3 regions of the Streptomyces sp. NPDC058464 genome follow, and region 1 is predicted to be linked to each of the others. Evidence: riboswitches for the same ligand, from Rfam matches in the RefSeq annotation. Region 1 holds a riboswitch; each other region holds the start of a gene.
The links. Region 1 has a riboswitch for cobalamin ahead of metE (5-methyltetrahydropteroyltriglutamate--homocysteine S-methyltransferase). Riboswitches for the same ligand answer to the same signal wherever they lie in the genome.

Region 1 (3,988 bases):
TGCACGGCGGGCGAGGTCAGCCCGATCTTGCGGCCCACCAGCCGGCGGCCCGCGGCCATGCCACGCTCGACGTGCAGCCGCTGCACCGCGTAGGCGGTCTCGATGTCGTCCTCGGGGAGGAGGGCGCGCACAGGGGCGCAGGGGATGCCGGTGCGGGTGGCTTCGTCGAGGACGTCGGCCACCTTGGTGACGAGGTCAGGGCTCATGCCGACAGGTATAGGCGGGCGCCGGGAAACGAGGCAAAATATGTTCCGTGGTACGGAACAGCAATCAGGGAAACATGCTCGACAAGGCCGTGGCGGTCCTGGACTGCTACCGACCGAACGGCGGCGCGTTCCGTCTGACGGAACTGGCCGAGCGGTCCAAGCTGCCCAAGACCACCGTGTTCCGGCTCTGCGCCGAGCTGGTCCGGCTCGGCCTGCTGGAGCGGGACGCGGACACCTACCGGCTGGGCGGCGCCCTCTTCGAGCTGGGGTCGCTGGTGCCGCGCCGACAGGATCTGCGGGAGGCCGCGCTGCCGTTCCTCCAGGACCTGTTCGAGGCCACCCACGAGACCGTGCACCTCGGGGTGCGCGAGGGCCACGAGGTGGTCTACGTCGAGCGCATCCACGGCCACGACGTGCTGCGGCTGCCGTCCCGGATCGGCGGCCGGCTCCCGCTGACCTGCACCGGGGTCGGCAAGGCCCTGCTGGCGTTCTCGGGCGCCGAGCTGGTCGAGGAGGTGCTGGCGGCGCCGCTGCCGCGGTTGACGGCCCGCTCGATGACGGAGCCTGCGCGGCTGCGTACGGCAGTGGAGCAGGCGCAGGTCGCCGGGCTGGCGTACGAGGAGGAAGAGGCCGCGGAGGGGGTCAGCTGTATCGCGGCGCCGGTTTTCGACGGGCCGACGGCGGTGGCGGCACTGTCGGTGGCCGTGCCGTGCGGGCGGTTTCGGCCGGCGCAGCTGGCACCGGCGGTGCGGACCGCTGCGCTGGGCCTGTCGCGGGCGTTGCGGTCAGGTCGGTGAGTTGTTGGGGTAGGGAGACGTTCGCCTAGGGGGGTGGGGGTGTTCGCGGACGGCGGGTGCGGGTTTGTCCTTGGCTGGTCGCGCAGTTCCCCGCGCCCCTTTGGGGCGCGCCCCTGGCCGGGGTCGTAAGGTGGGTGCCGCAGCTGGTTCGCCCTGTCCGCCAGGCGGGGTGTCGTAAGAGGGAACCCGGTGTGAGTCCGGGACTGCCCCGCAGCGGTGAGTGGGAACGACCGCCGTCATACGCACTGGATCCACCGGATCCGGGAAGCGACGGCCAGTAGGGGTCTCGTACGGCCACGAGACGCGCCCGCGAGTCCGAAGACCTGCCAACTGCCCGTGTGCGAACCACTCGTGCGCGGACATCCCGGTGACCTCGTGGGCGGGTCGGCGTGCACATCGGACGGACGGTCGTATACGACCGCCGCCGTCCGGTTCGTCATCCCTTCGCGCTCTCGTCCCGTCACCGGGATCTCAGGGAATCGTCTCGCGAAGGAGATCTCCGTGACAGCCAAGTCCGCAGCCGCGGCAGCCCGGGCCACCGTGTACGGCTACCCCCGCCAGGGGCCGGCCCGGGAACTGAAGAAGGCGATCGAGAGCTACTGGCAGGGCCGGGTCACCGCCGGCGCCCTGCGGGCCACCGCCGCCGAACTGCGCCGCTCCACCTGGCGGCAGCTCGCCGAGGCCGGCCTCCACGAGGTGCCGACCGGCGACTTCTCGTACTACGACCACGTCCTCGACACCACCGTGATGGTCGGCGCCGTCCCCGAGCGGCACCGCGCCGCCGTCGAAGCCGATGCCCTGGACGGCTACTTCGCCATGGCCCGCGGCACCCAGGACAGCGCGCCGCTGGAGATGACGAAGTGGTTCGACACCAACTACCACTACCTGGTGCCGGAGTTGGGTCCCGACACCGTCTTCGCCGCGAACTCCGCCAAGCAGGTGGACGAGCTGCGGGACGCGCTGGCCCTCGGGCTCGCGGCCCGGCCGGTGCTGGTCGGCCCGGTCACCTATCTGCTGCTCGCCAAGCCGGCGCCCGGTGTGCCCGCCGGCTTCGACCCGCTCATCCTCCTCGACCGGCTGCTCCCGGTGTACGCCGAGGTACTCGCCGACCTGCGGGCGGCCGGGGCCGAGTGGGTGCAGCTCGACGAGCCCGCCCTGGTCCAGGACCGCACCCCGGGCGAGCTGGCCGCCGTCGCCCGCGCCTACCGCGACCTGGGCGCCCGCACCGACCGGCCGAAGCTCCTGGTCGCCTCCTACTTCGGCCGGCTCGGCGAGGCCCTGCCGGTGCTGGCGAAGGCCCCGGTCGAGGGGCTCGCCCTGGACTTCACCGGGGCGGCGGCCGCCAACCTGGACGCCCTGGCCGCCGTCGGGGGGCTGCCCGGCAAGCGGCTGGTCGCCGGTGTCGTCGACGGCCGCAACGTCTGGGTCAACGACCTGCCGGCGTCCCTCACCACCCTCGGCACCCTGCTGGGCCTCGCCGGCCGGGTCGACGTCGCCGCCTCCTGCTCCCTCCTCCACGTGCCACTGGACACGGCCGCCGAGCGGGACATCGCTCCGCAGGTCCTGCGCTGGCTGGCCTTCGCGAAGCAGAAGACCGCCGAGATCGTCACCCTCGCCAAGGGGCTCGCCCAGGGGCCCGACACCATCGCCGCCGAACTCGCCGCCAACCGGGCCGACCTGGCCTCCCGGGCGGGTTCACCGATCACCTGTGATCCCGCGGTCCGTGCCCGGTGCGCCGCCGTCACCCCGGCCGACGTCCGCCGCGCCCAGCCGTACCCCGACCGCGCCGCCGCCCAACGCGCCCACCTGCGGCTGCCGTTGCTGCCGACGACGACCATCGGCTCGTTCCCGCAGACCGGCGAACTGCGCACCGCACGCGCGGACCTGCGGGCGGGCCGGATCGACACGGCCGGCTACGAGGAGCGGGTCAGGTCCGAGATCCGGGAGGTGGTCGCCTTCCAGGAGAAGGCCGGCCTGGACGTCCTGGTGCACGGCGAACCCGAACGCAACGACATGGTCCAGTACTTCGCCGAGCAGTTGACGGGGTACCTGGCCACCCGGCACGGCTGGGTCCAGTCGTACGGCACCCGGTACGTGCGCCCGCCGGTCCTGGCCGGTGACATCTCCCGCCCCGAGCCGATGACGGTGCGCTGGACGTCGTACGCCCTGTCCCTCACCGACCTCCCCGTCAAGGGCATGCTGACCGGGCCGGTGACCATGCTGGCCTGGTCGTTCGTCCGCGACGACCAGCCGCTCGGCGACACCGCCCGCCAGGTCGCCCTCGCCCTGCGCGACGAGGTCGACGACCTGGAGAGGGCGGGCACTTCGGTCATCCAGGTCGACGAGCCCGCGCTGCGCGAGACCCTGCCGCTGCGGGCCGCCGACCGGGACGGGTACCTGGCGTGGGCGACCGAGGCGTTCCGCCTGACGACCGGCGGAGTCCGTCCGGAGACCCAGATCCACACGCACATGTGCTACGCCGAGTTCGGTGACATCGTCCGGGCCATCGACGACCTCGACGCGGACGTCATCAGCCTGGAGGCGGCCCGCTCGCACATGCAGGTCGCCCGCGAACTCGCCGCGCACGGCTATCCGCGCGAGGCGGGACCCGGGGTCTACGACATCCACTCGCCCCGGGTGCCGAGCCCGGCGGAGGCCGCCGACCTGGTGCGGACCGGCCTGCGGGCCATCCCCGCCGAACGGCTCTGGGTCAACCCCGACTGCGGGCTGAAGACCCGCGGTTGGCCTGAGGTCCGGGCCTCCCTGGAGAACCTCGTCGCGGCGGCACGCTCGGTGCGCGCGGAGCTCTAGCCGGGTCCTGTGGCGGGTGCCGGACGGCGTACTGTCGGGGGGCGCGGGGGACCCCCCACCCCACCGCCGGGGCCCCGCACCGCCGCCGGCGCGCGGGGGCGCCACGCTGGGGGCGCGCGGAGCGCTCGCGGGGCCCTGGGGGGGGTGCCGCCCGGCGTACTGTCGTGCGCGTCC
Region 2 (3,988 bases), on a different contig from region 1:
ACGCACGTCGTCTCCGGTTCGGTGATGGGCGCGGGCCTCGGCCGCAAGGGCGGCACGGTCCGCTGGTCCACCGCGACCCGCATGATGGTCGCCTGGGTGCTCACGCTCCCGGCCGCCGCGCTGGTCGGCGCCCTCGCCGAGTCCGTGACGGACCTAGGCGACTGGGGCACGGCGGTCGTCGCCGTCTTCCTGGTGGCCGCCAGTGCCACGATCTGGAAGCTCTCCCGCCGCGAGGTCGTGGACAGCAGCAACGTCAACGACACGGGCGCCACGGAGCCGGCCGGCGTGGTGACCACGGCGATCGCCGCCGTGACCCCGCCCCCCGCGGGCACGGTCACGGAGGACCTGACCGCCACGATCCCCTCCCCTTCCCCCTCCCCCGCCACGGCTGCCCCCGCGACCGACCCGGCCGCCACCGTCTGACCCCCGAGGAAGAAGCGACATGAACATCGACTGGGCAGCCATCGGCTCCGTCTTCGGCGTCAGCCTCGTGGCCACGGTGGGCCTGGTGGCCCTCTTCACCCTCGGCATCAAGGGCCTCTCCGCCCGCGAACGCGCCACCGCCCAGGGCAACTCCGCGGCTCTGGCCGTGACCGCCGCCTACCTCTGCTTCGCCGGCTGCACGGCCGCCGTGGCATGGGGCATCCACCTGATCGTGGCGAAGGCCTGACGCCGAAGGGCCTCACCGGCGCCGAGAAGGCTCCTCTCCGTCCGCTCGGAGAGGAGCCTTCGGCATGCCCCACGGGCCCCGCCGGGCAACCGGTGTGGGCCTTCCCACACACTCCCCTCCCAGGTCAACGGCAAGTTGACGGGTCTTCCAGGGGCGTGGTGGACTTCCGAAGCCATGTACGGCGGCAAGGGAGGAAGCCGGTGTGAATCCGGCGCGGTCCCGCCACTGTCACCGGGGTAGCAATCCCCGGGAGCCAGGAACTCCCACCGCCGGTCTCGTCGAACCAGGGCGCGGACACCCTGAGTGAGGACATATCGCCATGCGCGGCTGCCGACCGAGGTTCAGCAACCGGCCCGTCCCCGACCCCGCGGCCGGCTGAGCCGATGGGTGCCGATCGCGTCTTCGCGTACGGCGCCGCCGCCGGCCTTCTCGGTGACCTGCTGCTCGGCGACCCGCGCCGGGGGCATCCGGTCGCCGTGTTCGGGCGGGCGGCCGGGGCCGTGGAGCGGGTGCTGTGGCGGGACCACCGCGGGTGGGGCGCGCTGCACACCGCCGTGTGCGCCGGCGGCGCCGTGGCGCTGGGCGCCGTGGCCCAGCGGGCCGTACGACCGTCCACCGCCGCGTCCGTCGCGCTGACCGCGGCCGCCACCTGGGCCGTCGTCGGGGGCACTTCGCTCGCCCGCGAGGCCCGCGTCATCGGGCGTGCCCTGGAGGCGGGTGACGTCGAGGCGGCCCGTGCCCGGCTGCCGCATCTGTGCGGACGGGATCCGCAGGCCCTGGACGCCGACGGGATCGCGCGGGCGGTCGTGGAGTCCGTCGCCGAGAACACGAGCGACGCGGTCGTCGGGGCGCTGGTGTGGGGGGCGGTGGGGGGTGTGCCCGGGCTGGTGGGGTTCCGGGCCGTCAACACCCTGGACGCCATGGTCGGGCACAGGTCGGCCCGGTACCGGAGGTACGGATGGGCCTCGGCGCGGCTGGACGACGTGGCGGGCTGGCCGGGGGCGCGGCTCACCGCCGTGCTGGCCGCGGTGGCCGGGGATGACCGGCGGGGGGCCGTACGGGCCTGGCGGGCCGATGCGGCGAAGCATCCGAGTCCCAACGCCGGGCCCGTGGAGGCTTCGTTCGCCGGGGCGTTGGGGGTGCGGCTCGGGGGGACGTTGTCGTACGGCGGGCGGGTCGAGCACCGGCCGGTGCTGAACGGGGAGGGGCGGAGCGTGGAGACCGGGGACATCCAGCGGGCGGTGCGGCTGTCACGGCGGGTGGGGTGGCTGGCGTTGGGGGTGAGTGCGGCGACTGCCTTGCTGCGGGGGCGGGTCGACCGGCCACAGCCGTTGCGGGTCGACCAGGCTCAGCGGTCGCGGTCGGCCATGCAGCGCCCCGGGGGTTCCTCATGAACAACCTCAAGAACAACGGAGGCCTCCTCGTCGCCGGTACCACCTCCGACGCCGGGAAGAGCGTCGTCACCGCCGGTATCTGCCGGTGGCTGGTGCGGCAGGGGGTGAAGGTCGCGCCGTTCAAGGCGCAGAACATGTCCCTCAACTCCTTTGTCACGCGCGAAGGTGCCGAGATCGGGCGGGCGCAGGCCATGCAGGCGCAGGCCTGCCGGGTGGAGCCGACCGCGCTCATGAACCCCGTGCTGCTCAAGCCCGGTGGCGAACAGAGCAGTCAGGTCGTGCTGCTCGGCAAGCCGGTCGGTGAGCTCAGCGCACGCGGGTACCACGGTGGACGGCAGCAGCGGCTGCTCGGCACCGTGCTCGACTGTCTCGCCGAGTTGCGGGGCACGTATGACGCGGTGATCTGTGAGGGGGCGGGCAGTCCGGCGGAGATCAACCTGCGCCGGACCGACATCGTGAACATGGGGATCGCCCGGAACGCCGGGCTGCCCGTGCTCGTGGTCGGGGACATCGACCGCGGGGGCGTGTTCGCCTCCTTCTTCGGGACCGTGGCGCTGTTGTCGCCGGAGGACCAGGCCCTCGTCGCCGGGTTCCTCGTCAACAAGTTCCGGGGGGACGTGTCCCTGTTGGAGCCGGGCCTGGACATGCTGCACGGGCTCACCGGGCGGCACACCTACGGCGTCCTCCCCTTCCGGCACGGGCTCGGGATCGACGAGGAGGACGGACTGAGGGTGTCCCTGCGCGGGACCGTCCGGGAGTCGAACACGGCCCCGCCCGTCGGGGCGGACGTGCTCCGGGTCGCCGTCTGTGCGATCCCGCTGATGTCCAACTTCACGGACGTGGACGCGCTGGCCGCCGAACCGGGCGTCGTGGTGCGGTTCGTGGACCGGCCGGAGGAGCTGGCCGACGCCGATCTCGTCATCGTCCCCGGCACCCGGGGGACGGTCCGGGCCCTGGAGTGGCTGCACGAGCGGGGGCTCGCGGACGCGCTGCGGCGCCGGGCCGCCGAACAGCGGCCCGTGCTCGGCATCTGCGGTGGCTTCCAGATCCTCGGCGAGCACATCGAGGACGAGGTCGAGAGCCGGCGCGGACAGGTGGACGGGCTCGGGGTGCTGCCCGTGCGCGTCCGGTTCGCCCGGGAGAAGACGCTCACCCGGCCCGTCGGGGAGGCCCTCGGCGAGCGGGTAGAGGGGTACGAGATCCATCACGGGGTCGGTGAGGTGACCGGCGGGGAGCCCTTCCTCGACGGGTGCCGGGTCGGGCAGACCTGGGGCACGCACTGGCACGGCTCCCTGGAGTCGGACGGTTTCCGGCGGGCCTTCCTGCGCGAGGTGGCGGCCGCCGCGGGCCGCCGGTTCGTGCCGGCCCCCGACACCTCGTTCGCCGCGCTGCGCGAGGAGCAGCTCGACCGGCTCGGCGACCTGATCGAACAGCACGCGGACACGGACGCGCTCTGGCGGCTCATCGAGTCGGGCGCGCCGCAAGGACTGCCTTTCATTCCACCGGGAGCGCCCGCATGAGCACTGTGTTGTTGTTGTCGACCGCCGACACCGATCTGCTGGCGGCCCGGGCCGCCTCCGGTGCCGACTACCGGATCGGCAATCCGACGCGCGTCGACGTCACGGCGGAGCTGCCCGCGCTCCTCGCGGGCGCGGACATCGCCGTCGTACGACTGCTCGGCGGCAAGCGGGCCTGGGAGGACGGGCTCGCCGCGCTGAAGGCCGCCGGGATCCCGACCGTGCTGCTCGGCGGCGAGACGGTGCCGGACGCCGAGCTGATGGCCGAGTCGTCGGTGCCGGCGGGCGTGGTCGCCGAGGCCCTCAGGTACCTCGTCGAGGGCGGCCCCGGCAACCTCACCGAGCTGGCCCGGTTCCTCTCCGACACCGTGCTGCTGACCGGTGAGGGGTTCGTCGAGCCGCAGAAG
Region 3 (3,988 bases), on a different contig from region 1:
CAGGCCGACGATGAGATAGCCCACGTTGTCCAGGTCGAGCCCGGCGATCCAGCCGGTCACGGCGTCGGTCAGGTCCAGCTTCTCGTGCAGCACGCCCACGAGCTCGATGGTGCCGATCAGGAAGGCGACGGCGATGGACAGACCGGTGATGGTGAGGTTGTAGAACACCTTGCGGACCGGGTTGGAGAACGCCCACTGGTAGGCGAAGTTCATGAAGGTGCCGTCGAGGGTGTCGAACAGGCTCATCCCGGCCGCGAACAGCAGCGGCAGGCAGAGCACGGCGTACCAGGGCAGCCCGGCCGCCGCCCCCGAGCCGGCCATCACCATCAGCGTGACCTCGGTGGCCGTGTCGAAGCCGAGGCCGAAGAGGAAGCCGAGCGGGTACATCTGCCCCGGGCGGGTGATGGACCTGGTGAGGCGCCCGAGGATGCGGTTCATGAACCCCCGGGAGTCCAGGTGCTGTTCGAGCGCCCGCTCGTCGTACGTCCCGGCCCGCATCGCCCGGAACACCCTCAGGATGCCCGCCAGGGCCACGAGGTTGAGTGCGGCGATGACGTAGAGGAAGGAGCCGGAGACGGTCGTACCGATGACCCCGAGCGTCTGGTGCGTTCGGGAGTCGTCGTTCATGAGGGTGCCGGCGACCTGGGCGCCGCCCGCCACCAGCGCGGCCATCGCGACGACCACGCTGGAGTGCCCGAGGGCGAACCAGAACCCCACCGACACCGGCCGCCTGCCGTCCGCCATCAGCTTGCGGGTGGTGTTGTCGATCGCGGCGATGTGGTCGGCGTCGAAGGCGTGCCGCATGCCGAGCGTGTAGGCGGTGACGCCGAGCCCGATGCCGAACGCCTTGGAGCCGATCTCGTAGTGCCCGGGGACGACGAGCAGGAAGAGGATGCCGAAGGCGGCGACGTGCAGGGCGGCGATCACCGCCATCAGCCCGGCGGTCCTCAGGGTGTCCTCCCGCCGCCAGCGGAAGGCGGCAGGCCTGGTCTCGGGCAGGGTCATACGGTCACGCTCCAGCACCTCGTGGATCACTTCGTGAGATGCCGTGGCCGGTCTCCTGGCTTACGGGGTGGTGCGTGTCCGTCCGGCCTTCCCATCCGCCCGTGGGCGGACAGTGACCGTGCACAACGTGCCCAGCTGGGACGGAGACTCCCCGATCACAGTGGCGAGGGCCGCTCCGGCCTGAGCCCCCCTGAACTGCGAGGGCCGTCACCGGTCTTCCCGAACACCACGGCCTGCCCACCGTAGGTGCGCCCGCCCGTCCCTGCAAAGCTGCGCAGCCGCGCAGGTATCCAAGATCACATCCGGTCACCTGCGAGGATGACCCCATGCACCTCGTCCCCGCCGAGCGCGCCGACCGCCGCACCATCGACGGCCACCGGGTCTGCGACGCGATCGCCGCCATCGGCGAACCGAGCCACGTCCACGCGTGGGCCGAGCGGTTCTCCCTGCTGGCCGACCCCGGACGCCTCGCCCTCCTGCTGGCCCTGCACGGGACCGGCCCCCTGGCCGTCTCGGACCTCGCCGTCGCGACCGGCATGAACGACCCGGCCGTCTCCCAGGCCCTGCGCCTGCTGCGCGCCGCCGGCGTCGTCGCGGGCGAGAAGGAGGGCCGGGTCGTGCGGTATCGCCTCGTCGACCCGGTCGCCGCCGACCTGCTCAAGCACTGCGCCCCCGACCCCGGCTGAGCCACGATCAGGGTCGCGCCTTCGCCGGCCCGCCGACCGTCAGCAGGACGAGGGCCAGCACCTGAACCGTCACGACCACCGCGATCAGCGCCGGGATCGACACCCCGTAGAGGGCGCCGATCAGCGCGCCACCCGCGAGGCTCGCCGCGCCGACCACCCCCGCGAAGACGCCGTAGGCCGTCGCGCGACGCCCGGGCGGCACCAGGTCGGCGACCGTCGCCCGCAGCGTGGACTCCTGGATGCCCATGGCCGCGCCCCACACCAGGGAGCCGAGCACGGCCACCGTCACGGTGTCCGCGAACGCCAGCATCGGGACGGCGGCGGCCAGCACCGGCAGGGCGACCAGCACCCGCGCGCCGACCCGGTCGTACAGCCAGCCGGTCGCCAGCGCGGCGAGGGCGTCGACGGCCATCGCGGCGGCGTACAGCACGGGTACCCAGGCCGCCGTCATCAGGTGGTGCTGGACGAGGTGGTAGGAGAGCACGCCGAAGGTGGCGAAGCCGGCGGTGGTGGCGGCGGTGAACGCCGCGTACGTCCAGAACGCGCGGGGCAGGCGGCCCTGGGGCGCGGGCTCGTCCGCGGAGACGGCGGCCTCCCGCTCGTACGCCGCCGGATCGGGCACGCGGGCCCGCAGCCACACCAGCACACCCAGCACCGCGACTCCCGGGACGGCGAGCACGCCGAGCGCCGGCCCGTAGTCGTCGCCGGTGAGCGCGAGCACGCCGGCCACGACGAGCGGGCCGATCAGTGCGCCGACCTGGTCCATCGCCTCGTGGACGGCGAAGCCGCGCCCGCGCCCGGTGGCGGCGGTCGCGTGCGACAGCAGGGTGTCCTTGGCGGGTGAGCGCACCGCCTTGCCCACCCTCTCGGCGATCACCAGCGCGCAGGCGGCCCAGAGCACACCGACCGCGCCCAGCAGCGGTACGGAGATCACCGTCAGCGCGTACCCGGCGATCGTCAGCCCCCAGAAGCGGTGCGTGCGGTCCGCCAACGGCCCCGAGACCAGCCGCAGTCCGAGCGCCGCCGCCTCGCCCGCACCCGTCACCACACCCACCACCAGTGCCGACGCCCCCAGCGAGGCCAACAGCGGTCCGGTGATCGAGCGGGCGCCCTCGTACACGAAGTCCGCGAGCAGACTGACCGTGCCGAACCACACCACGAACCGCCAGGGCCGCATCCGGGCCGGTGCTGCCGGGTGGGCCGCCGGGGGCTTCGGGGCTGTCATGGGCGTACGTCTCCTCGTCGCGGACGCCACCGGTTCCGGTACGTCCGTGCCGCCCATCATCCTCCGACCCGTTTCCCGGCGGCGGCCGGCCCTCCTCCCCCCCCCCGGGGACCTGAAATGACAGGTTCCAGTCAAGGCCTGCCCAAGTTCCGGACACGCCCTCCCGCCCGTGATCGGGTCCCAGCGACGGCCGTACGAAAGCCCGTTTGGGAGGATCCGGTGTCAGCACCAACCCGAAGAAGACGATGGCTCACGACCTGTGCCATCACCGCAACCGCCGCACTCGTCGCGCTCCCCGCAGGCGCCGCGTCCGGCCAGAACAACACCCCGTTCGGCGCCCGCGCACTCGCCCGGCTCGCCGCCGAACGCACGCAGTCGGTGGGGTCCGTCGCCCCCAAGGTGACAGCCGAGGACGATGACGACGGCAACGAGGCCGACGAGATAGCCGAAGGCGCGGACCAGTACGCCGAGGCCCGCACCTCGCCCGGCATCGTCGCCCCCGGCGCCTACGGCGCCGCCTGGACGGATCTGAGCAACCTGCCCAGCACGGGCGGCAGTTGGCGGAACATCACGGACCTGCCGTACAACTCCGACGACGCCCGCTACCGCGACATCGACTCCAACTCCAGCGGGGGCTCGGGCAAGGTCACGGGCCGGATGGCGGCCATGGCCGCGGACGACCACGGATACGTCTACGCGGGCAGCGCGGGCGGCGGCGTGTGGCGGTCCCGGTCCGGCGGCGGGCACTGGCAGCCGATCAGCGACCGGCTGTCCTCCCAGTCCACCGGCGCGCTGGCGCTGGACGGGGCCGGCCGGCTGTGGCTGGGCACCGGCGAGGCCACCACCAACGCGGACGCCTACCTCGGCAGCGGCGTCTACGTCCTGTCCGACCCGCACCACGGCACCTTCTCCGCCCGCAGCCGGGTCGGCGGCGACGAGCTGGAGTCCACCACCGTCCACGAGCTGCGCTTCGGCGGCGGCAAGGTGTGGGCGGCGACCAGCGAGGGGGTCTGGAGCCACTCCACGAAGACGCTCAAGGGCGCCTGGAAGCTGGAGTTCGCGCCCAACCCCG

Region 2: another riboswitch for cobalamin. It lies ahead of ACFWPQ_RS06680 (cobalamin biosynthesis protein); the one in region 1 lies ahead of metE (5-methyltetrahydropteroyltriglutamate--homocysteine S-methyltransferase).
Region 3: another riboswitch for cobalamin. It lies ahead of ACFWPQ_RS21225 (HoxN/HupN/NixA family nickel/cobalt transporter); the one in region 1 lies ahead of metE (5-methyltetrahydropteroyltriglutamate--homocysteine S-methyltransferase).

Annotation. Positions count from the first base shown of each region.
Region 1 is NZ_JBHXMA010000012.1:190,150-194,137, forward strand. Features, by position in the region: gene mhpD (2-keto-4-pentenoate hydratase) at 1-206, opposite strand, end outside; gene ACFWPQ_RS18445 (IclR family transcriptional regulator) at 281-1,003, shown strand; cobalamin riboswitch at 1,131-1,349, shown strand; gene metE (5-methyltetrahydropteroyltriglutamate--homocysteine S-methyltransferase) at 1,505-3,814, shown strand.
Region 2 is NZ_JBHXMA010000003.1:348,694-352,681, reverse strand. Features, by position in the region: gene ACFWPQ_RS06690 (anion permease) at 1-423, shown strand, start outside; gene ACFWPQ_RS06685 (hypothetical protein) at 443-670, shown strand; cobalamin riboswitch at 813-953, shown strand; gene ACFWPQ_RS06680 (cobalamin biosynthesis protein) at 1,054-2,064, shown strand; gene ACFWPQ_RS06675 (cobyric acid synthase) at 2,061-3,584, shown strand; gene cobN (cobaltochelatase subunit CobN) at 3,581-3,988, shown strand, end outside.
Region 3 is NZ_JBHXMA010000015.1:153,161-157,148, forward strand. Features, by position in the region: gene ACFWPQ_RS21225 (HoxN/HupN/NixA family nickel/cobalt transporter) at 1-1,005, opposite strand, end outside; cobalamin riboswitch at 1,033-1,251, opposite strand; gene ACFWPQ_RS21230 (ArsR/SmtB family transcription factor) at 1,332-1,691, shown strand; gene ACFWPQ_RS21235 (MFS transporter) at 1,699-2,916, opposite strand; gene ACFWPQ_RS21240 (glycosyl hydrolase) at 3,136-3,988, shown strand, end outside.